DNA from 2 places in the Clostridium sp. JNZ X4-2 genome. Region 1 is predicted to be linked to the other one. Evidence: riboswitches for the same ligand, from Rfam matches in the RefSeq annotation. Region 1 holds a riboswitch; the other holds the start of a gene.
What was found. Region 1 has a riboswitch for cyclic di-AMP ahead of ACYUJ6_RS00900 (cell wall hydrolase). Riboswitches for the same ligand answer to the same signal wherever they lie in the genome.

Region 2: it holds a riboswitch for cyclic di-AMP, as region 1 does, so the genes downstream of both, ACYUJ6_RS02520 (cell wall hydrolase) here and ACYUJ6_RS00900 (cell wall hydrolase) in region 1, are expected to answer to the same signal.

The regions. Positions count from the first base shown of each region.
Region 1 covers NZ_CM142685.1:144,226-150,215, reverse strand. The annotation lists gene ACYUJ6_RS00915 (NAD(P)/FAD-dependent oxidoreductase) at 1-1,102, opposite strand, end outside; gene ACYUJ6_RS00910 (CdaR family protein) at 1,092-2,339, opposite strand; gene cdaA (diadenylate cyclase CdaA) at 2,306-3,157, opposite strand; cyclic di-AMP (ydaO/yuaA leader) riboswitch at 3,282-3,411, shown strand; gene ACYUJ6_RS00900 (cell wall hydrolase) at 3,415-3,939, shown strand; gene ACYUJ6_RS00895 (NAD(P)/FAD-dependent oxidoreductase) at 3,983-4,849, opposite strand; gene trxA (thioredoxin) at 4,961-5,278, opposite strand; gene ACYUJ6_RS00885 (tetratricopeptide repeat protein) at 5,443-5,990, opposite strand, start outside.
Region 2 covers NZ_CM142685.1:494,648-500,637, forward strand. The annotation lists gene ACYUJ6_RS02505 (DUF1648 domain-containing protein) at 1-428, shown strand, start outside; gene ACYUJ6_RS02510 (pyridoxal phosphate-dependent aminotransferase) at 783-1,967, shown strand; gene ACYUJ6_RS02515 (amidohydrolase family protein) at 2,047-3,381, shown strand; gene ACYUJ6_RS02520 (cell wall hydrolase) at 3,450-4,217, opposite strand; cyclic di-AMP (ydaO/yuaA leader) riboswitch at 4,225-4,357, opposite strand; gene ACYUJ6_RS02525 (methyl-accepting chemotaxis protein) at 4,455-5,990, opposite strand, start outside.

The sequences.
Region 1 (5,990 bases):
CTACGGCAGAATTTGCATTGTCCAGATCCCTGTTATAATAACTCATTCCATTAGTCACAAGTGCCCTTTCCTCTGAGGCTGCTGCTACAACTTTTCCTCCGGGACACATACAAAAGCTGTAGATTCCTCTTCCACTTTTACTTTTATGTGTAAGCTTATAGTCTGCAGGTCCTAGTTTAGGATGTCCTGCAAATTTTCCATATTGGTTCACATCTATCATATGTTGTGAATGTTCCACCCTGACCCCTATTGCAAAAGCCTTAGATTCCATGAATACTTCTCTTCTAGAAAGCATTTCATAGGTATCCCTGGAACTGTGCCCTATAGCCAGTATTAAATTATCACAGTGTATTTCACTTCCATTTACAATTACCGCTTTTAGCCTTTTATTTTCTATTACCAAATCCTCCAGTTTACTTTTAAATAATATTTCTCCACCTGATTCTAATATTTTATTTCTTATATTCCTAACTACAAGTTTCAAGTTATCCGTTCCTATATGAGGCTTGCCATCATATGTAATTTCATCTGGAGCACCATATTTTGAAAATGTATCTAAAATAAAATCGCACCTTTTATCCTTTATCCTAGTGGTTAATTTCCCGTCGGAAAAGGTTCCTGCACCGCCTTCTCCAAATTGTACATTGGACTCCAAATCCAACTTTCCAGTATTCCAAAATTGATTTACAGTTTTTGTCCTGTCTTCAATTCTTTCTCCTCTTTCTATTATGATGGGTCTGTATCCTCTTTCTGCCAGGAAAAGTCCTGCAAACATACCTGCAGGACCCATGCCAACAACTACAGGTCTGGAACTCATCTTCTTTTTTCCCGGAACTGCCGCCTCTTCTTCTGCAATTTTTTCTTCTATTTTTACATCTTTGTCACTTAACTTCAATGCCATTTTTTTTTCTCCACGACAGCTCACTTCTACAGAACAGTTAAATCTTATATTGTTTTTTCTTCTAGCGTCTATAGATTTCCTCAGTATTCTAAATCTTTCAATGTCGCCTTCACTTATCCTAAGTTTTTTGGCAGCTTTATTTTTTAATTCTGCACAGTCTTCATCTATATTTATAATCAAATTATTTATCCTAATTGCCATTTTGATCCTCCGCTGTTTTCTGCCTTATATCTACATTTATATTCTGTGGGCTTTGTGATACTAATGATATGCCTTGAGGCAGGGATACAACCACATTAGCTGACTGAACTCCCTCAGACATTGAACTGGTATCTACAAAGCATACTATACTATCCGCATTTAAATTATTTACAATACTGTCAGATCCTGAAACTACTATTGACACACTGCTGCTGCTCAATTTCGCCGTATAACTGTTATTTAAATTTCTAATCTGTACATTAAGATTTAACTGTTTTTGAGATTCACTATCAGTTTTAACTGTACCGGAACTTATTTTTAATTGTACTATCCCATTACTATTTATTAATTTTACTCCCTTTGGAACTATTAATTTCGCCTGGGCATTGCCTGCATCTCCCATTTTACTTAGCTCAATAGGTTCCGTGTCTATTCCACTTATATTCTTTATTACACTTTCATCCCCTGATATGTCTATCTTGTCTGGCACTGCAGTTATTGAACTAGTTATAGCCTCACCTGCAGAATTGCCTTGAATTTTAATATTCACCGGAACAGTTTTTATTTTTCCAACAGGCACTTTAATCTTAACACCAGCAGGATTTATTTTAACATTTTTTATTATATTCCCGGATACATCCTGAGGCTGAAGTGACACTGTTGTATTTATATCATTCTGAGCATATCTTACATCATATACGGCTGCAGCATATCTTACTTCATTTACCATATCCTGAGAACCGCTTATTTCTGCCTTTTCCACCTTCAAGACTGGATCCAGGGCATAATATCCCGCCTTGGGTTTTCCTATTATAGTTACCCTTATAGGTACACTTTTTTTCTTCAATTCATCAAGTTGTATCTTTATCCACAAGTTCTCGTTATTTTCTATGCTTATATTATCAGGACTCTTTTTTACAGTCACCGGTATATTGTTTTCCCCTTTTTTCATGACATAAGAACTTAAATCCGAGTTCAGCTTAAAATCACTTGGCTTTACCGAGTATACATCAGAAGCATTTCCCTTTATAAGAAGAGATATATTAAATTGATCGCTGCCTACCTGAACAAGTTTTGATTGAGCAAGTACATCTTTATTGACTATAGTTACAGGCACCACAATCTTTCTCTCTGTTATAGGATTTTGAACATTAAATATATATAACCATAAAATGAATGCTGCAATTACACAACATACCTTTATTAAGATTTGGCTTTTTTTATTTTTTCCTTCCACTCAATCACCCTCTCTCTCCATGTAGACTTTTTTTGGGATCTTTTTTTCATTATAGTAACAAGGATCTTTTTTAGTCTATCCTTAGTGTAATTTCTTATAAGTTTTCCATTTACAGCAAAGGAAATAGTCCCCGTTTCTTCCGAGACTACTACAATTAAGGCATCGGAATTTTCTGATATTCCAATTGCAGCTCTATGCCTTGTACCCAACTTTTTATTTAAATCATTGTTGTTCGTAAGAGGTAAAAAACAACCTGCTGACACTATTCTGTCATTCCTTATTATAGTTGCCCCATCATGCAGCGGCGTATTTACTACAAATATATTTTCTAAAAGGGCAGCTGATACTATGGCGTCTACTTTAGTACCCGTATTTATTATATCTCCAAGCCCTGTAATCTGTTCAATTACAATAAGAGCTCCTGTTTTACTTTTAGATAAATTATCTACGGAATTTACAATTTCAGTTACCACCTTTTCCATTACTTCTTCATCCTGTAATATGTGTTTATCATTAAAGGCAGTTCTCCCCAGATGCTCAAGCGCCCGACGAATTTCAGGCTGAAATATAATAACAAAAGAGAGAACACCTATAGTTAAGGTCTTGGTAAGTATCCAATTAAGCATTACCAAGTGAAAAAAACTGCTTATTGGTATAAGAAATATTATAAGTATAATTCCCTTTAAAAGCTGCTCAGCTCTGGTTTCTTTTATAAGCATATATCCTTTGTAAAGTATATACGACACCACTAATATATCCATAACAGATGATATGCTTATATTTCTCACTGAATTAACCATCATTTGCAATAATTCCACCCGTTTCACCGTCCTATAAAAAGTATCTACTAATAATTATACACTATTTAACATTGTTTATATCAGTACTTTAAATGATTTTAAAAAATTTTAATAGAATGTATTTTATTTTGTTAAATGGGTACAATATCATTGACCTAAGTTTTACTAAAAACACGGGGAAACCAGTAACATTGGGGTGAATCGTATTTATACGTAGGTTATGCCTTTACCGAACCCGTCAGCTAACCCCGTCGGTAATAAGGAGATGATTCAATTTGAAAAAAATTATTTATTTTATTATTTTCTTTTTGATGCTATTTATACCTTCTCAAAATGTAAGTTCACACACTCTTAACAGCACCAATTCCACTTTGTTTAATGAACAGGAAGAGGTTGTTCAGGTATTTAACTACTCTAACCAAAAAATATACATAACACAAAATGACGTAGATTTAATGGCCAAAGTAGTTTATGCTGAAAGTAATTGTGAACCCTTTGAAGGTAAGGTGGCAGTAGCTTCTGTAATATTGAACAGATTGCAATATCCTGAATTCCCAAAAACAGTAAAAGGAGTAGTAACACAAAGAGGAGCTTTTTCCTGTGTGAAAAATGGAGTTATAGATGTAACTCCAAATGAGGAAAGCTATAGCGCAGTTCTTCAAGCATTAAAAGGAGTAGATCCCACAGGTAAGTCTATTTTCTTCTATAACCCGAGAATAGCCACTTCCCAATGGATGAAAAATATAGATAAAAAAAATGTTAAATCTATAGGAAACCATGTGTTTTTTGTAGTCAACTAAAAAAGGGCTGTTGCACTAAAAAGATTAGTGCAACAGCCTCTTTTTAATTAACTTGTTGTTTGTCAAGGTATAAAACAGCATTTAATGCAGCTACCTGTCCCTGACCTGCAGCCTTCATATACTGATATGGCTTTCCAACACAATCTCCTGCTGCAAAGCATCCCGGTATATTGGTATTCATATTTACATCAACCTTTACATGATTATCCTCCATTACAATTCCCGGTACCAGTTGAGCCGGTGAGATACTGTCCTTTAATACAAATACTCCATCTGTACTTATTTCTCCATGCTTTAAAATAACCTTTTCAACTTTTTCTTTTCCGTATATTTCAAGGATACTATCTTTTACTACCTCTACATTTTTATTCAAATCCAGCTCATCTCTGTACATAGGTATATAATATACCTTTTCAGCCAATTCATTTACATAATTAGCTTCTCTTTCAGCTTCTTTATTGTATCCTATGATAGCAACAGCTTTTCCCTTATACAAAGGGGCATCACAGGTGGCGCAATATCCTACTCCCTTGCCCAAAAGTTCCTCTTCACCTTTCAGAGCTTTAGTATACTCAATACCCGTGGCTAATACAATGGTTTTTGCTTCATACATCTTTTCATTCACCATAAGTCCAAAATATTCACCCATAGCATATATTTCATTTATTTTCTCAAAAGTTATATTTATACCCATGGATTTTATATGATTTTCAAATCTTCCCTTTAGCTGCAATCCTGTTATATCTGGCAGGCCAAGATAATTATTGATTTTGGGAGCCCTTACTAATTTAGCACTAAGCTCTGTTTTTCCGAATACAAGGATGCTTTTATTTCTTATCCTGGCATTGATTGCTGCGGAAAGTCCTGCCGGTCCACTTCCTACTATGGCAATATCATATCTGGAATTCACTTGAATCCACCTCCTAATTTATTTTCATATATAACAATATAATTAAAATGACAAATTAACAAAGTCAATTTGTCATTTTAATATACTTTAATTCCCAATAACTGTTCGCAATTAAATATGTTTTTCCAAAACATCCTTTATAGTATCCTTTGGTCTAAATCCAATAAATTTATCTACCATATTTCCATCTTTAAATACCATAACAGTTGGGATACTTGCAATCTTAAACTGTGCTGCTGTAACCGGATTTTCATCTACATTCAGCTTGAAGAATTTTGCCTTTCCCTGTAATTCATCTGAAACCTCTTCTATTACAGGGGATAACATTTTACAAGGTCCGCACCAAGAAGCCCAAAAATCAACAACTACAGGAGTAGATGAGCTTTCAATTGAATTAGAAAAATCTGAATCCTTTATTTCTTCTACCATTACTTTCCCTCCTTAATAATTTTTAAGGGTATTTCCCTTAATTATATTTTATCTGATGATTAGTCACTGTAATATTCCTGCTTTTAATGCTGAAAATAGCAGTGCTACATCTTTAGATAACAATTTTATTATTTGTCTAGCAGCTACTTTTTAGTCTTTAAAATTTAGCTGTTTATTATACTATTTATTATAGAATTGTTATAAATGGATACAGGATATTTATTTACTAGCTTTTCAGCATAATTTTTAGATGTGCTCACATCCATACCCTTATATATAATAGCAAGCCTGTATAAAACCGTTTCTTCATAATTTCCATCAGAAAAATTTTCATCATATTGAGAATAATATTTTGCGGCACTTTTCAAATCTCCTGACAAATCAATAGAATTTGCGAGAAAATAAATTATATGGGGATATAAATCGCTTTTAGAACCAAATTCATAGGCTTTATTAAAATAAGAAATAGCATTACTATAATCACCACTATTTAAATATTTACTGCCTAAATTATAGAAATACAAACATCCTTCTCCATATAAGACTTGTGAAGCCCTTGATAAAACTTCCCCATCATATGAATTCAACTTTTTATCCTTCCATTTATTAACCTGCAGATACATAGAATCATAATCTTTATTTTGTATGTACTTTTTCATATCCTTTTCATTAAAGACATCCTTATTATTATCCAAATTACCATTATTTTTAT
Region 2 (5,990 bases), 350 kb from region 1:
CAATATACATGGTGATTTTTGCTGTGATAATAAATGTTATCTTTACTATGGGAACCATTCAGATATTTAGAATAGTTAAAATGTCTACCACATTTTTTAATATTGTAATGATAGTTTTTGTAATTTTTACAATTTTAATTACTTTAGTATTGTCCATAAGAATCGGACAGGGAGGCAGCAATATAAAAATGGAGAAGGACAGTTTTCAAAGAGAGGAATCTGGGTTTACAAATAAAGATGATGATGATTTCTGGAAACTGGCAAACACTATATATTATAATCCTGAGGATCCCTCCATATTTGTAGAAAAGAGATTTGGTGTAGGCTGGACAGTAAATGCGGGAAGGCCAGCGGGAATGGCAATATATATAGGTATTATTGTATTTACAATGGTAATTATAGGTATTGCGGTTTTTGCTCAAAGCTGAGAATTGTGAGCTGAAGTTTATCTAGGAGTTTATAGTGAATAATAAATTGTAAATGAAAGTTTCCGGCAGCATCTGAAAATCAACCAAAACTATTAATTCATGACTATAAGCTCCTAATTTTGATTAATCCGTAGCTTGTCCATTGTTAACTGTGAATTGTGCATTGAGAGTTGAGTATAGATGTCAATTATGAACTGTTAATTGCAGCCTGTGTATTTGAGCTGCCAACTGTCAATTGTACATCGCAAATTCTTGTGTTAAAATATTTTTATAGCTTCAAATATCAGCTGTGATATTTGGGCTTTAACATCTGAACTTTGTTATTTGAACTTTAAATATAAGGGGGGAAATTCTGTGATATCTGATAAAATGAAAGAATATGTGTCTAAGAGTTCTGTAATAAGGGCCATGTTTGAGGAAGGGAAGAGGCTGTCTTCGATTTATGGGGAGGAAAATGTATTTGATTTTAGTCTTGGCAATCCCAATGTAAAACCACCCGAATCCATAAAAAAAGCTGTAGCTGAAATATTAAGTGAGGAGCCTCCTAATCTGGTCCATGGATATATGAACAATTCTGGTTATGAAGATGTGAGGGCTGAAATTGCAGAACATATCAACAAAAAATACAATTTGAAATTAACTGAAAATAATTTGATAATGACCTGTGGTGCAGCAGGCGGATTGAATATTATTTTAAAAACCCTTTTAAATCCAGGAGATGAGGTTATTACCTTTTCACCGTTTTTCGGCGAATATGAGAACTATGTAAAAAATTTTGACGGAAAACTTGTAATTGTGCCTTCAGATACGGAAACCTTTGAACCTGATCTAAATAAGCTGGAGGACGAAATAAATTCCAATACTAAAGCTGTAATAATAAATTCACCCAATAATCCCACAGGAGTGGTTTATTCAGAAAAGCTTATTAAAGACTTGTCTGAAGTTTTAAACAGAAAACAACAGCAATTAGGCACCAGCATATATCTGATTTCTGACGAACCCTACAGGGAAATAGCATATGATGGGGTAAAAGTGCCTTATATATTGAATTACTATAGAAATTCATTTGTTGGATATTCTTACAGCAAATCACTTTCTCTTCCCGGAGAGAGAATAGGATATGTAGTATGTAATGGTGATGCAGATGATTTCAACGACATAATGCAGTCTTTAAATGTGGCAAATAGAATTTTGGGATTTGTAAATGCACCTTCACTGTTTCAAAGGGTAATTGCAAAATGTCTGGATTCGGAAGTGAACGTAAATATATACAGGAAAAACAGGGATCTTCTATATAATCACCTTGTTGAAATAGGATTTTCCTGTGTTAAACCTGAAGGGGCATTTTATCTGTTTCCTAAATCACTGATACCGGATGATGCTCTATTTGCAAAAGAAGCAAAGAAATTCAATCTGCTTATAGTTCCAGGCTCTTCTTTCAAGTGTCCAGGCTATTTCAGGCTTTCCTACTGTATTTCATATGACAAAATAAAAAAATCCCTGGATAGTTTCGATAAATTGGCTAAAGAGTACTTGTAAAAAATTGTTAAGGGGTCAGACCCCCTGACAATAAATGTCAGGGGGTCTGACCCCTATCCAAAAAAAGGAGATAATTATTGTGAGTAAACAGGATCAGATTTGTGCTTTTATAAATTGCAATATAATAGATGGTAAGTTTGAAAATGAATTGATAAAAAATGGCGTTATATTAGTGGAAAATTCAGATGAAAACGGCAAAATAAAATGCCTGGGAAATAAAGATGAGGTGAGCATACCTGAAAATTGCAGGATAGTTGACCTGAAAGGCAAATATGTACTTCCGGGGCTTATAAATGCTCATGCCCACCTTTTTGGAAACGGAAATCCTTTTGCAGAGGAGGGGGTGAAGAGAACTCCGGATGAAAATTTGGAATTTATGAAATCAGCTCTTGGAAAACACCTTCTTAAACAGGGAATGAAAAAAAATGCCATGGATGCACTTCATGCAGGAGTGACTACTTTTAGAAGTGTTGGAGATCCTTTTTACTATGACCTGGAAGTAAGGGATGAAATAAAAAGTTCCAGGGAAATTGGACCGGATATGCTTTGTGCAGGTCCCATGATATGCATAACAGGCGGGCATGGATATAAATTTGTGTCTGAGGCCAGTGATTCACCCTGGGAAGGAAGAAAAAAAGTAAGAACTCATATTTATAATGGAACAGATTTGATAAAAATAGCCAGCACGGGAGGAGTTACCGATTCCAAGAAAATAGGAGAAGCAGGAAGGGTGCAGATGACCTATGATGAAATTGCAGCCATATGTGATGAGGCTCATAGGGCAGGCTTACTTGTAGCAAGCCACTGTCAGAGCACCAGAGGACTTAAAGAAGCTCTCAGAGCAGGGGTTGATACTATAGAACACGGCGCTTCCATGGATGATGAAATAATACAGCTTTTTAAACACAATCCTAAATCCTTGAGAGGATACAGTGCTCTCATACCTACCTTTGCAGCTGCAGTTTATGTGTCGGAAATCAGCACGGAATACACTAAATTGGATAATGTGCAGCTTACCAATGGCAGAATTATAAGGGATGAAATGACGGAAGGATTTAAAACAGCCGTTAAAGAAGGAATAAGAGTTGGCCTCGGTACTGATGCAGCCATGCCTTTTGTAACCCACTACGGCACTTGGAGGGAATTGCACCTTCAAGTAAAATATGCTGGAGTTTCAAATGCACAGGCCATATCTTTTGCCACTAAATCAAATTCTGAAATTCTGGGAATTGACAGTGAAGTGGGCACATTGGAACCTGGAAAATTTGCAGATTTTATTGTCCTGGAGGGCAATCCCGCTGAAAATTTGAATTACCTTGAAAATCCAGCTATGGTAGTGAAAAGAGGAAATATTATAGAAAATACCCGAGACTGCATTATACCTGAAGTGGAAAAATTTATAAAGGATATTTAAAATAAGGGTCTGATCCTCTGACAGAAAATGTCAGGGGGTCAGACCCTTAGCTTGTCCAGCTTGTTTTCTTAATAATAGGTAAATACCATTTTTCCGTCTCTTAAAGCAATTGGTTTTGACCACAGCCATTTGTTTGTGGTACTGTCATCAAAATAGTAAAGTGCACCTTTTGTGGGATCGCAGCCGTGAAGTGCATCATAGGCCGCATTTCTTGATTCCTGGGTAGCAGGCTTGTTTATCCATCCGTTTTTCACTGGAGTGAACTGGTAGTATCCGCCTGATTTTTCGTATATCACATCTTTTATAGTGGATGGAAATCTTGAGTCATGGACTCTGTTTAAAACTACGGCAGCCACAGCAGCTTTAGCCCTGTAGGACTCACTTTCGGCTTCTGAATTTACCAGCCTTGAAAGCAGATCCAGGTCACTTTCACTGTAGGGCATTATAGCAGGAGAAGCTGCACTGATGCCTTTAAATACAGAACCTGCAGGTATATTCAGTACCTGGCCTGGGTAAATATGCTTGTCCACGTTAGAATTAGCAGCAGTTAATGCATCAACAGATATATTGAATTTTTTTGCTATCAGGAAAAGTGAGTCATTAGCTTGTACACTATAAGTTTTTGAAGTCACATTTAAAATTTCATTTGGATATATTTCAATTCCGCTTAAATTGTTATCCCGTATTAGTGTATCTGCACTGCTTTTAAATAACACACCTATTTTAAATAGAGAATCACCAGGTTTTACTTTGTAATTTGCTGCGTGAACCTGGGTAAAAGATATGGTACAAAGAGATGCTGCAAAAAACAGTGTACTGATTTTTCTGAAATTCATATTATGTTATCCCCCTTAATTTTGCCTGCGAGGTTAGTTGACGGGTTCGGGATTGGGATACCCCTACTTTTTGGCAAAAAGATTCACCCCTGAATATTATCCCCCGTATTTCATCACTGAAATTTAGGCTTGTCTTGGTTGTCATTTTAACAGTATTTCCAGAAAATATCCATATGGAATTGCTGGGATCCATGGCAGGTGTAACCATAAATCCCGCTATATTGTTAAGCTGGAACCTTAAAGTTTGAACTTACCCAGTGTTTTTGCAATATTCTGTGCCAGCATTGCCAGGCTTTGGGATGAATCAGCTATACCTGTGGAGGCCTTGGTAACTTCTTCAATACTGCTTAGTATTTCCTCGGAGCCGGCAGCAGATTCTTCTGCGGTGGAAGCTGTATTTTCAATGGCTGAACTTATATCCACCATCATTTCCTTCATTCGTTTTGAAGAACTATCAATGTGTTCTGACATGGTGTTCATAAAATCAGCATCCTTTTCATAATAAACTCCGGTTTCCATGAGAAGCTTATAATTGGGCTGTACACTATTTGATATATAATCCAGAATTTCATTGCTGCTGGAAGATAAATTTTTAAAAGCTGCTTCTACAGAAAGTACCATCCTGTTTATGCCTTCTACGGTATTGGAGGATTGTTCCGCCAGTTTTCTTATTTCCTCCGCCACTACTGAAAATCCCTTTCCTGCCTCCCCTGCCCTGGCAGATTCAATAGCTGCATTTAGTGCAAGCAAGTTGGTCTGCTCTGCTATACTTCCGATAGTTTCCGACATTACCTTAACCTGTGAAACTGCGTTCCCGTCCTTTATAGCTTGTATAATTTTATTCCTTTTCTCATTGTATAGGGAATCTCCCTCTTTTATATTTTGTAAGGCTTTTTCTTTTATATTTTTGGCGCGCTCTTTTATTTCTGAAGAGGTGTTGGTTGTTTTACCTGCATCATTCAGAAGGTTTTTCACATTTTGTGCTATTTCCTGGGAAGATGTGGTGATTTTCTGTGTAACGCTGCTTAAATTTTGAGCTCCTTCTGCAATATGTCCTGTGGATTCATTTACAGAATTCATCATGGAGGATATTTCTTCAGTGGATGCAGACAGTTCTTCACTGGAGGCGCTCATTTCTTCTATACTGACATTTATTTCACCGATTAGATTTTTTATATTATTTTTTGCCTGATTTGAATTTGTGGCAATATCTCCTATTTCATCTTTGCTTGTGGCTTTCAGGGAATGGCTCAGGTCGCCCTTGCTTATCAAGTCTGTAAAATGAAGTATTTTATTTATTCTTTTTATAATACCATCAGTGATTTTCTTGCCTAAAACTATGGCTGCAATTATTCCAAGTATTGTTATGATGATTATTGTGTAAAAAGAAGATTTGAATATCTTGTTATTATTGACATATTGAGTTTCAGCTTTTTTATTTGTAATTTTAATCAGCTGTTCAGCACTTTCAGTAAGCTTGTCCCTGTAAGAAGCAGCTTCTTTATTTAAAGTCATGGCATCATCATATTTTCCAACTGACATGAGATTTATTATATTATTGCATATTTTGAGCCAGTCAGCCCTTCGCCTGTTTAATTCAGTTAATTGGGTATTTTCCTCTGTAGTTAAATTTGAATTTTCATATGTATTGATTATACTGCTGTTTTGATTTTGTAATTTTTTCATGGCATCAATTGTTTTTTGAGTATTGTTTTTATCTCTGCTTTCAACTAAATTTATTATTTCCAGACGAAGCTTCATGGAGTTGGCATC